DNA from 2 places in the Dietzia sp. SL131 genome. Region 2 is predicted to be linked to the other one. Evidence: riboswitches for the same ligand, from Rfam matches in the RefSeq annotation. Region 2 holds a riboswitch; the other holds the start of a gene.

Region 1 (3,392 bases), 560 kb from region 2:
GTGCCCGTGACCACCCCGGAGGAGGGCCGGATCGAGGGCCTCGCCATCCGTGCGGTCGCGATCGTCTATGCCGCTGACGGGTCGGAGTCGATCCTCAACGGCGAGTGGTCGGTGCGCTTCACCTACGCCGACTGATCCGTGGGTCAGGCGTCCAGCTCGCGCGCGACCGCGCGGAGCACCGACGCCACCCGGCCCGAGACCTTGGCCTCCGGCCGGTGACCACGGCGCAACTCGGGCTGGACGGTCGACTCGAGCACCTTGATCATGTCCTCGACCATCCCGTGCAGCTCGTCCGCCGAACGTCGGGGCCCGCTCCTCGGGGCCCGCTCCTCCGCGACCGTCGGCTCGTCGTGGACCACCACGCGCAACGCCTGGGGGCCGCGGCGCCCGGAGACCATGTCGAACTCCACGCGCTGGCGCGGACGCAGCGTCTCGAGCCCTGCGGGGAGCGCCTCGGAGCGCACGTAGACGTCCTCTCCGCCCTCCTGGGACAGGAAACCGAAGCCCTTCTCCGCGTCGTACCACTTGACCTTGCCGCTGGGCACCGCGAACCACCTTCCGACCGGACGCGGGATACGCGACCGACAACCATGACTGATGCCCCGAGACTACCCTCGTGCGCGTTGGTGCCCACCGCGAGGCGAGCGGTAACCTCCCCGTGTGACCGCCGACGATCGACGCCCTGCCGACGACCCCTGGACACCTGACGCCGCCGCGTCCGCGCGGGCAGCCGACCCCGTGCGGCCACGACGCCGGGGCCTGTTCGTGACGGCGCTCGTCATCTTCACGATCGGGGTGCTGTTCACCGTCGCGGCGGCGCTGACCCCGTTCGTGCTCGGCCGCGACGCGCCGACTCTCCTCTATCTCGGGGCGATGTCGTTCACCCCGGTGGGGTTCCTGCTGGGACTGCTGTACGCCATCCTCGGCTCGCGGCCGCCGTCGGTGTGACCAACCACACCCGTCCGCGAACGTCGCTGGTAACGAGCCGATAACGGCGCGCACGTCAGACCCACACTGCCTCGGTTTATTTCAGAATGGTGACGATCCGGCATCGGACCGCTACAGTTTCGTAGCAGACTCGTCAGCGAGTCGGCATCGGACGCACCTACCGAACCCCGCCCAGCGGCCGATGCCACAGTGACCATTACCCGGGCGGGGACGGGGGACCCGACAGGGCCCACCACGGGCCCGGCGACCGATGGTCGCCTTGGGGTGAAGCCGCCACCGGCGGCCGGACGCACTCGTCCGAACCCGACAGCTCACCCCGTAGGCACAGAGTGAAAAGGACTGACGACATGACCTCTTACACCGGACGCCACCGTGCCGCCGCCGCCTCCTCAGCGCCCAGGAACGCTGTGAAGGTTGTCCTCGCGGGCACCGCGTTCTCCGCCGCCGGCCTGGCCCTCGCGCCGGCCGCCAACGCCGCCCCCGACTCCGACTGGGACCGCCTGGCCCAGTGTGAGTCCGGCGGCAACTGGGGCATCAACACCGGGAACGGGTACCAGGGCGGCCTGCAGTTCTCGCCGAGCACCTGGGCCGCCTACGGCGGTACGCAGTACGCCCCGACGGCCAACCAGGCCACGCGCGAGCAGCAGATCGCGATCGCCGAGAAGACCCTCGCCGGTCAGGGCTGGGGCGCCTGGCCCGCCTGCTCGGCCAAGCTGGGCCTGAACTCCGCGCCGACCCCGCGCGACCTGTCCAACCCGGCGCCCGCGCCGGCCCCGCGTGCCCACGCCCCGGCCGCGCCCGCCGCCCCGGAGGCGGTCACCGCCGCCGATCACGTGGCGACCCTGTCCTCCTTCGCCGAGGGCCGCGGCATCGTGCTGCCGATCGCCGACACCTACGAGGCCAACCGGGACGCCGTCGACGCCGCCTACGCCGGCAACCAGGACCTGGTGGACGGCTTCTTCGCCACCTACCTGGCCAACTGACGCGTCACCCGCGCAGCCCCGGTCCACGGACCACGAGGAAGGGCCGCCACCCCCTGCAGGGAGTGGCGGCCCTTCCTCGTGTGTGAGTGCGTCGCGCTCAGCGGGTGCGGACGGTCCTGTTGACCACCGTCTCCGGGTGGAGGTAGCCCAGCCGATGCTGCGGCAGCGGGAAGGTCTCCTGCCCGAAAGGGGACAGGCCTCCCGCGACCAGCGCGGCGAGTTCGGTCACCGGGTGCTCGCCGAACGAGGCGTCGGGCCATCCCGGGTTGTCATGGGTCAGATTCTTCTTGGCAGCCACGTGTCCAGTGTCTCACCTCGCGGGCGTCCCGTCAGCATCCGGGTCGTATCGGACCCGGACGGTCCTCACCGCCGCCGCGATCTCACTAGGCTGGGACGGATCATGCCGAGTTCCCGAGCCTCCTCCCGCCGTGTCGCCCCCCGCCGTGCTGGTTCCCCCGGTGCCGCCGGCGACGAGCCGGACTTCCCCGCGTGGCTGGCCGGACTGTCCGATGACGCGCTCGTCCGCGTGTGCGAGTCGCGTCCGGATGTGGCCACCCCTCCCCCGGCCTCGGTCGACGTGCTCGCGTCGAGGCTGCGGTTGCCGGCGTCCACCGCCCGCGCGCTGGGGACCCTGACGTGGCCGGAGCTCGTGGTCCTGGCCACCGCCGCAGCGGTGGGAGCCGATTCCGGGGCGGTGCCGCTGGGTGCGGTGTCGGGCCGGTTGGGTGTCGACGACGACGAGCCCGTCTTCCACGCCGCCCTCGCCCGTCTCCGCGACCTCACCCTGCTCTGGGGCGGAGGGGACCATGTCCGGATGGCGCCCGTCACGGCGGTGGCCGTCCGGTCGGCCCCGGTGGTGGCGCCGCACCCCGGCGAGCCCGCGGGCGCCGACCTCGACGTCGCCTGGGGCGGCCTGTCCGCTCCGGCGGTCGGGGTGCTCGAGGCGATCGCCCGCGGGCGCACCCCCGTCGGGGCTCTCGGCGCCGGGGCGTCGGAGCCGGTGCGTGCCGCCGCGACAGAGCTGGCGGGCTCGGGGCTCGCGGAGGTGACCGGTGGGGACGACGGCGAGGTGGTCGTCCCGCGTGCCCACGCGCTGGACCGGGCCCGCCACGGCGCCCGCGACGAGGGATCGTCGCTGCTCCACGCCCCTGCGTGGGCCGCGCCGAGGGCCGGGGCGGCCGCGGGCGGGGCGGGCGGGGCGGGCCGGGTCGACGCCTCCGGCGGCGTCGCGGCCCTTGAGCTGCTGCACCGCTGCGACTCGGTCCTCTCCGCCCTGTCGACCGCCCCGGCCGCCACCCTCAAGGCCGGCGGTGTCGGGGTGCGCGAACTGCGGCGGGTGGCCCGCGCCTCCGGCCTCGTCGAGCGCGAGCTCCCCCTGCTGCTCGAGGTCCTCGCGGCCGCGGGACTCATCGCGGTCGGCGACGCCGACGTCGGCGACGTGGCCTTCGACTCGGTGTGGGC
Region 2 (3,392 bases):
AGGGGCGGAGCGCGATCGGGGACGGCCGGTGTCTGCGCGGGGCGGCCGTGCTTGGCCGGGTCGGCCGGGGTCAGTAGCGGCGGATCCCGTGAATCGGCATCGCGTCGACCTGCTCGAGGCGGACCGGCACACCGTAGGTCGGGGCGTGCAGGACCAGACCGTCGCCGGCGTACATCCCGACGTGGGTGGCGCCGGGGAAGTAGATGACAAGGTCACCGGGCCGGATGTCGTTCATCGCCACCGGGGCGCCCGCGACCGCCTGCGCCTGGCTCGCCCGGGGCAGCGCCTTGCCCTCCTGCGCGTACGACCACACCATGAGACCGGAGCAGTCGAACTCGGACGGGCCCGTCGCGCCCCACGAGTAGGGCGCGCCCAGCCGGGAGAGTGCGACTCGGAGCGCCGCGGAATTGACGTCGTCCACCGGCGGGGCAACGTACCCCTCCGGCACCACCGGTCCGCCGATCCAGAGATCGCGTTGTGCGTCCGACAGTGCGTCGACCCGGCGACGGACCTCATCCATCCGTACCCGCATCTCCTCGGTTCGGCGGGCGAGCGCGTCGGTTCGCTCCTGCGCGACGCGGGCCGCGTCCCGGGCCTCGGCCGCGGAACGCGCGGCCTCTTCCCTGAGCTGCACCGCATCCCGGGACGCAGCTCTGGAGGCGTCCAGTGCACTCGTGGTGGCCCCGGACAGTCGGCGCAGCGTGTCGAGCCTGTCGACCAGGTCCCGGGGGCTCTCGGCGAGCACTGCCGCCCGTGTGGCGCCGGTGTCCCCGCCCCGGTACCGCATGGTCGCGAGGTGATCGACGATGGACTGGTCCCGGCGCGCGGTGCCGTCCGCGAGGGCGGACCGTCCGGCTGCGACCCCGGCGGCCCGTTCGAGGCGGACGCGCTCCCCGTTGGCGCGGTCCAGTTCCCCGCGCGCGAGGTGGAGCTGCTCCCCCAATGCTCCCGCCTCCTCGGACAACCGGGCCAGCTCCGCCAGGTCCTCGCTCATCTCGCCGGGCACCGCTGTGGCGGACGGCGTGGTGGACGGTGCAGTCTGCGACGGAGCGGGGGAAGACGGAGCGGTCGACGACGGAGCGGGAGAAGTCGAAACCTGATCAGGCGGGGTAACCGGACCCGGGACAGGCGCCGTGGTCGCGGTTGGCGACGACCGGTCCGGGGTGGTGGTCTGCGCTCCGGCCGGCGCGGGACCGAGGGTCAACGAGGTGGTCACGGTCGCTGCGATCGCGAGCACGCTGAGGCTGCGGGTCATCTGGTGTCGTCGAACTCTCGGATCCGGGTCACGCAGGGCGCGGGCGCCCAGCCGACGCCTACGGTGGAATCGGGTACCCGAGAGGGGATGTTACAGACGACAGACCCCGCCGGTGACCGGTTCGAGACCGGACGCCGACGGGGTCTGCGGAGGTTCGGGGAGCGACCCGACTCAGTAGTAGCGTGTCGCACCGTAGAACGGCATGGAGTCCACCGGCGCGTAGCTCACCGAGGTGCCCGAGTACGGGGCGTGGACGACCTGGCCGTTGCCGGCGTAGATCCCGACGTGGCTGGCGCCACTGTAGAAGGCGACGATGTCGCCGGGCTGCAGGTCGGCCTTGGAGACCTGGGTGCCGCCGCCGATCTGGGCCTGGCTGGTGCGCGGGATGGAGATCCCCGCCTCCTTGTAGGCCCACGAGGTCAGACCGGAGCAGTCGAACGAGTTGGGGCCGGTAGCGCCCCAGACGTAGGGCGAGCCGACCCGGGTGGTGGCGGCGTCGAGGATGCGCTGGCCGGTCGAGACCACCGGCGCGGGGGCGGCGAACTCGACGGGCGCCGCCTGTGCCTGGGCCTGGGCCAGGCCGGCCGGGAGCTCGATGCCCTCCGGTAGGTCGAACGAGACCTGGTTCGGCACGCCGGGCAGCCGCAGCTCGACGGGGACGTCGACGGTGACGGGTGCGGCGGCGGCGGTTCCGGAACCGGCGACAGCGGCTCCGGCTGCGAGCAGGCCGGCGGCGGCGACACGGCGGCCGGTCGAGCTGGTCTTGATGCTGTGGGCTCCCACGAAGACTGTTCCTCTTTCTTCCTGCGGCACCGACCGGGTTAGCTGACGGGTTCGGACACGGAAGTCTGTCCTACGCTTCGGACCTGTAGGCCCTCGTGCGATTCACCCCAGTGGATCTTGGTTCCCCGGTGCGCCCTTCGGCGCTTAGGTGTGACCCCGGCTCCCCGCCGGCAGGCGGGCGATGACTTCCGAGGTCTCGAAAAGGTTACGAAACCGTCTCGTCGAAGTCCAGTTCATCGCTCACGCGGCGACGTCAGCCCCCAGAATCTCGACCGTGGAGACCATTCCGACCTCGCGCAGGACGTCGATCGCCTCGCGGACCTCCGGGTCCAGAACATAGCCGCACGACTCCGGAGATAGCTCGTCCACCTGCGGTTTTCCGGCGTCGAGAACGGCGATGATGCACCCGTCACATGCGGCGGGTCCTGCGGGACACCGCACGCAGTCCATCGTGAACATGATCTACCTCACACTTCGTCCTGGGCGTGTTGCCCGTTCGTTATCGAGCCGCGATCCGGGCCCGGGGTGGTCGTACTGCGGGGCACCCTAGGGACAAGGTCCGACAACCACGGCGGGGCCGGCGGTGTCGGAGGGCGGGGCTACCGTCTCCGCCATGCCCCGATCCCCCTCCCCCGTCTCGACCGGGGTGCAGGCAGCCTTCGACGATCTCGAGCCTCTGCTGTCCGACGTCACGTTCGTCGTGGTCGACCTGGAGACGACGGGCACCCGGACCGGAAGCGACGAGATCACCGAGATCGGCGCGGTACGCGTCCGGGGCGGCGAGGTGCAGGCGGAACTGTCGACGTTCGTCTCGATCGACGGTGCCCTGCCCCGCCACATCAGCAGACTGACGGGGATAGCTCCGGACGACCTCGTCGGTGCCCCGAGTCTCGGCGAGGTGATGTCGACGTTTCTCGAATTCTCCCGCGGGGCCGTCCTCGTCGCCCACAACGCGCGGTTCGACCTGGGCTTCCTGCGGGCCGCCGCCGCGTCGACCGGGCGCCCGTGGCCCGATCCCCCGTCGCTCTGCACCCTGGCTCTCGCGAGGCGGGTGCTGCACCGCGGGGAGACACGAGGCCATCGGTTGGGAGTCCTCGCCGCGCACCTGGGGGCCACCGTGGAGCCCAATCACCGGGCCCTGCAGGACGCCCGCGCCACGGTCGACGTGCTCCACGCACTGATCTCGCGGGTCGGCGACTGCGGGGTCTCGACCCTGTCGGAGCTACGGGCCTACGACGGTCGTCTCTCCCCGGAGGTGAGGCGGCGGGCCGCCATGACCGGCTCGCTGACCGAGGGGCCCGGTGTCTACGTGTTCCGGGATGACGCCGGTGGCGCCCTGTACGTCGGCTCGTCC

Evidence for each region. Region 2 has a riboswitch for cyclic di-AMP ahead of OVA21_RS05275 (C40 family peptidase). Riboswitches for the same ligand answer to the same signal wherever they lie in the genome.
Region 1: it holds a riboswitch for cyclic di-AMP, as region 2 does, so the genes downstream of both, OVA21_RS02505 (transglycosylase family protein) here and OVA21_RS05275 (C40 family peptidase) in region 2, are expected to answer to the same signal.

What each region holds. Positions count from the first base shown of each region.
Region 1 is NZ_JAPPRI010000003.1:389,146-392,537, reverse strand. It holds gene OVA21_RS02520 (DUF2771 family protein) at 1-135, shown strand, start outside; gene OVA21_RS19230 (cold-shock protein) at 144-545, opposite strand; gene OVA21_RS02510 (hypothetical protein) at 661-948, shown strand; cyclic di-AMP (ydaO/yuaA leader) riboswitch at 1,130-1,287, shown strand; gene OVA21_RS02505 (transglycosylase family protein) at 1,296-1,931, shown strand; gene OVA21_RS02500 (hypothetical protein) at 2,029-2,229, opposite strand; gene OVA21_RS02495 (helicase-associated domain-containing protein) at 2,332-3,392, shown strand, end outside.
Region 2 is NZ_JAPPRI010000003.1:947,676-951,067, reverse strand. It holds gene OVA21_RS05280 (NlpC/P60 family protein) at 71-994, opposite strand; gene OVA21_RS05275 (C40 family peptidase) at 1,427-2,038, opposite strand; cyclic di-AMP (ydaO/yuaA leader) riboswitch at 2,051-2,199, opposite strand; gene OVA21_RS05270 (hypothetical protein) at 2,279-2,497, opposite strand; gene OVA21_RS05265 (DEDD exonuclease domain-containing protein) at 2,652-3,392, shown strand, end outside.